Regions from separate parts of the Lysinibacillus sp. 1 U-2021 genome, predicted to be linked through region 1. Evidence: riboswitches for the same ligand, from Rfam matches in the RefSeq annotation. Region 1 holds a riboswitch; the other holds the start of a gene.
The links. Region 1 has a riboswitch for lysine ahead of QH639_RS11310 (aspartate kinase). Riboswitches for the same ligand answer to the same signal wherever they lie in the genome.
Positions count from the first base shown of each region.

Region 2: it holds a riboswitch for lysine, as region 1 does, so the genes downstream of both, QH639_RS24265 (amino acid permease) here and QH639_RS11310 (aspartate kinase) in region 1, are expected to answer to the same signal.

Region 1 is NZ_CP123966.1:2,228,985-2,231,473, reverse strand. Features, by position in the region: gene uvrC (excinuclease ABC subunit UvrC) at 1-989, shown strand, start outside; lysine riboswitch at 1,097-1,274, shown strand; gene QH639_RS11310 (aspartate kinase) at 1,408-2,489, shown strand, end outside.
Region 2 is NZ_CP123966.1:4,553,245-4,555,733, forward strand. Features, by position in the region: gene QH639_RS24260 (CynX/NimT family MFS transporter) at 1-716, opposite strand, end outside; lysine riboswitch at 895-1,071, shown strand; gene QH639_RS24265 (amino acid permease) at 1,154-2,489, shown strand, end outside.

The DNA.
Region 1 (2,489 bases):
AGCTGATTGAGCGCGATGTCTCAATTTTCCCGATCTATCAAGATGCAGAGGAAGAATTTTTAACATTTGTTGGGCGCTTTTATGAAAAGCCAGAGCATATTAAGCCAAAAGAAATTTTTATTCCACAAGCCATTGATGCAGCTATCTTAACAGAATTATTAGAAATTAAAGTGCTCACACCGAAAAGAGGTCAAAAGAAGGAATTGGTTGAATTAGCTACCAAAAATGCTGAAATTGCTGTGGCAGCTAAATTCCAGCTAATAGAGCGCCAGGAAGAACGTACGATTGGTGCTTGTGAGGCACTTGGCGAAGCAATGGGTATTAGTACTCCTTTACGAATTGAAGCTTTTGATAATAGTCATATGCATGGAACGGATGCAGTGTCTGCTATGGTTGTTTTCATTGATGGGAAGCCTGCGAAAAAGGAGTACCGAAAATATAAAACGCGTACAGCAGCCAAGCATGATGATTACGGTGCAATGCAGGAGGTTATACGTCGTCGCTATATCCGTGTTTTAAAGGAAGGACTACCATTACCAGATTTAGTCTTAATTGATGGTGGTAAGGGACAAATGGAAGTAGCCCGTGAAGTACTAGAAGATGAGCTTGGTCTTGTTATACCGATTGCTGGTTTAGCCAAGGATGATAAGCATAATACATCTCAGCTCTTGTTCGGTGATCCACCAGAAGTGATTAGCTTAAAACGTACAAGTGATGGCTTTTATTTATTACAACGAATTCAAGACGAAGTCCATCGCTTTGCTATTACCTTCTTGCGTCAACAGCATGAGAAGCATGCCATTCAATCTGTATTAGATCATATTGAAGGGGTAGGACCAAAACGAAAGCAACAGCTTCTTAAACATTTCGGTTCAGTCAAAAAAATTCGAGAGGCGAGCGAGCTAGCATTACAGGAGGCTGGGATGCCCGCTAATTTAGCAAGCCAAATTTTTAGCTATTTTCAGCAACAATCATTGTCAAAGGAATAGGCATGTGCTATGGTTATAAATAACATTGTTTTCAATGTTATGGAGAGCCAACTGCGTGACTAGTTTGTTTACGCTAAGGCTTAATGAATTGAATACATTCACTTTAAAGTGATGATAGAGGTGCAAGATTCAAGAGTAACACAATGGAGGATGGACAAGTCCAGAGATATTGTGTGAAAGGGGAGCTTGCCGAAGTACAGTATTGTTGTTCCATTGCTGTACTGGTTTTGCATTTAAGAAATGTAAGACTGTCGATTCTAAACGTTTCGGAGAGCTATCACACATGCGCAAGTTACGATTATTGTACATGTTATAGGCAGCTTTCACGTTATGTGGAGGCTGCCTTTTAGTTTTCTAGAAACGGTTTTACCCCCCATAATTTGGTGAAATACATGAACTGGAAGGGAGAACGAAAGAAATGGCTAAAGTCGTGATGAAGTTTGGAGGAGCTGCATTAGCTTCTACTGAACAAATCCAAGAGGCTGCTAGGAAAGCGATTGCTGAAAAGGACAAAGGATTGGATGTAGTAGTGGTCGTTGCAGCAATGGGACACACTGCGAAAGAGATGAAAATGATGGTACACCAACTAACTGACGATGTGTCGAAAAGAGAATTAGATGCAGTTTTGTCAACTGGCTCTCAATTATCTAGTGCTTTATTTGCCATTGCCTTGCAGGAAGCAGGCTATGAGGCTGTGTCTCTAACTGGATGGCAAGCTGGTATACATACGGATGGTATGTATCGACATGCTCGTATCGACTATATAGATATTAGTCGTATGGAAGAACATTTTGCACAGGGACAAATTGTGGTTATTGCTGGAGAACAAGGGATTGACGAAGTGCACAATATCACCACGCTTGGAAAAGGTGGAGCTGAAACAGCTGCTGTTGCACTTGCCATAGCGTTGGAAGCGGAGAGAGTAGATATGTATACAAATGTGGATGGTGTTTATACAGCAGATCCACGATATGTTCCCAATGCCCAAAAGCTTCAAGAAATTTCATATGATGAAATGTTGGAATTATCGAATTTAGGGTCTCATATCATACATCCTCGTGCGGTGGAGTTAGCGAAGAAATTTCAAATGCCTGTTATTATACGTTCAAGTTTAATAGAATCAGTAGGCACTTTATTGAAGGAGGAAGTGGAAATGGAAAAAAATTTAGTCGTTCGTGGTGTTGCATTTGAATCAGATATTATTCGTTTAACAGTAGGGTATGATGCTTTTTCCAATGCTTTATTAGCAGATATATTTACGGTTCTTGCAGAGAACCGTATTAATGTAGATATTATTGTCCAAGCCATTATTGATGGGTTGAAGCCAACTGTATCGTTTTCCATTTTAAAAGAGGAATTTGCGGAAGCATTACGTGTTTTAGAGGATAGTAAATTATCACTTGGATTTAGTTTTGCTGACTTCGAAATTGGACTAGCAAAAGTTTCTATTATTGGTTCAGGCATGGCTTCCAATCCAGGCGTTGCTGCTCGTATGTTTGA
Region 2 (2,489 bases), 2.3 Mb from region 1:
GCTGTTGTGTAGAATAATAAAGATTGTAAACCCATTGCCCCTGTGACAGCCCAAGTAACAGGTGATTTCCATAAAGGTGTACTGGTCTTTTTAGATGTAGTAACTGGTTCCGGTTTATTTGACTTTAGTTGAGGTATCCAAATTAAGATTGTAATGAGAACGAGTATGAGTGCAATGGAAAGTGCACCTTGCCAGCCTAACCATGAATTAGCTATCGGATAGCTAATACCAGCACCAAGGCCTGCAGTAAAATTCATGGACATGGTGAAAAAGGCCATTAATAAACCCACATGATAGGGAAATTTCAATTTCAATAATCCTGGAATTAGTACATTTCCAAAAGAAATGGCTACGCCAATTAACACAGTACCCAATAGAAGTAATTCTGTAGTACCAAGTGAACGTAGGACAATTCCTAAGGCCAAGAGAAAAGTTGATAAAAATAATGTTAGCTCAAGCCCTAGTTTGCGTGCTACAACTGGTGCAAATGGAGATATAACAGCAAAAGCCAGCAATGGTATCGTTGTTAGAAAGCCTGCCAATACATTAGATATTCCAAGATCTTCACGGATAAAGGATATAATTGGGCCAACAACAGTTAGTGGCATTCGTAATGTAGAGGCTATAAAGATAACTCCAAAGACTAAAAGTAAGGTTGTTCCTTTCCAGCTAATTTTTTTACTTGGAAAACTAGTGGAATGATCATTTGTAGTCAAAATAAAATCCCCCCTAATAATAATCATTCTAATTGAACTACTATAACACTTTATCACACTATTAAAAATAGTAGAAGATTCATAAAATACAGAACATTTATGGTTGTATTGAAATGTCTATGGTCTTATGTTAGTATAATAAACATCATAAATTTAATAATTATATGCCTCATGTTTGTATTGAGGTAGAGGTCGCGATATTTATAAGTATGCTAATTGAAATGACAAGCATTGATGAAATTAGTTGAAAGGAAATATTGCCGAAGTGTGAGGGGACTTGAAAACCTCATGCTGGGGCTGTCTCCGAAAGGAACAGAACTGTCACGTTTGCACAACGTGTTGAGCTATCATGTAGGAAAAACTGAGGATTAATGTAGCCATCACAGTGTATATGTGATGGCATTTTTTTGCCTCATAAATAGGAAGGAAGCTATATCGTGAGTGAAATAAAAGTAAATCAGCTCGGACATAAAGCACCGAAGCTGAAAAAAGAATTAAAAAGCCGTCATATTACAATGATTTCTTTAGGCGGTACAATTGGTACGGGGCTATTTTTAGCCAGTGGAGGAGCAATTGCTCAGGCAGGACCTGGAGGAGCATTGCTTGCCTATGCTTTAATTGGTATTATGGTGTATTTTTTAATGACAAGCTTAGGGGAAATGGCTGCCTATATGCCATCATCAGGTTCATTTAGTACGTATGCAACGAAATTTGTAGATCCTGCTTTGGGCTTTGCATTAGGCTGGAACTATTGGTATAACTGGGCAATCACCATTGCTGCCGAAATTGCTGCTGTGTCATTAATTATGAAATATTGGTTCCCAGATAGTTCATCAGCACTTTGGACAGTATTATTTATTGCTGTTGTACTGACGTTTAATTTACTATCCGTAAAAAGTTATGGTGAAAGTGAATATTGGTTTGCCATGATTAAAGTAGCAACGGTTATTGTTTTTATTATCATTAGCTTACTAATGATTTTTGGTATTTTAGGTGGGCAGGCTCCTGTAGGTTTCACTAATTTCTTTGTTAGTGATGGGCCATTCCATGGTGGCTTCCTTGCTACATTTGGTATTTTCCTAGCTGCAGGATTTTCATTCCAAGGGACAGAATTACTAGGAATTACAGCTGGTGAAACAGATGATCCTGGTAAAAATATTCCGAAGGCTGTTAAATCTGTATTTTGGCGTATTCTTTTGTTTTATATTTTAGCGATTGGTGCAATTGGGATGTTAATTCCATTTACAGACGAACGTTTATTATCAGAAGATATCGCAGTATCACCGTTTACACTAGTGTTTGACCGCCTAGGTATCGCCTTTGCTGCTTCATTAATGAATGCCATTATTTTAACGGCTATGCTTTCAGCAGGAAATTCAGGACTATATGCATCTTCTCGTATGTTATGGCAATTAGCTGTGGATGGACATGCACCTAAATTTTTTGCAAAGCTAAGTCGTAGAGGTATTCCGATTTATGCACTTATGGCAACATTAGCTGTAGGCTGTTTAGCATTTTTGGCATCCTTCTTTGGCGATGGAGTGGTTTATATCTGGTTATTAAATGCTTCTGGAATGTCTGGGTTTATTGCATGGCTAGGTATTGCGTTTAGTCATTATCGTTTCCGCCGAGCGTTTGATGCACAGGGCTTAGATCCAAAGTTATTACCTTATAAAGCCAAATTATTTCCGTTTGGACCATTATTTGCTTTTACAGTTTGTATGATTGTAGTCATTGGACAAAATTACACAGCCTTTACAGGCGATAAGATTG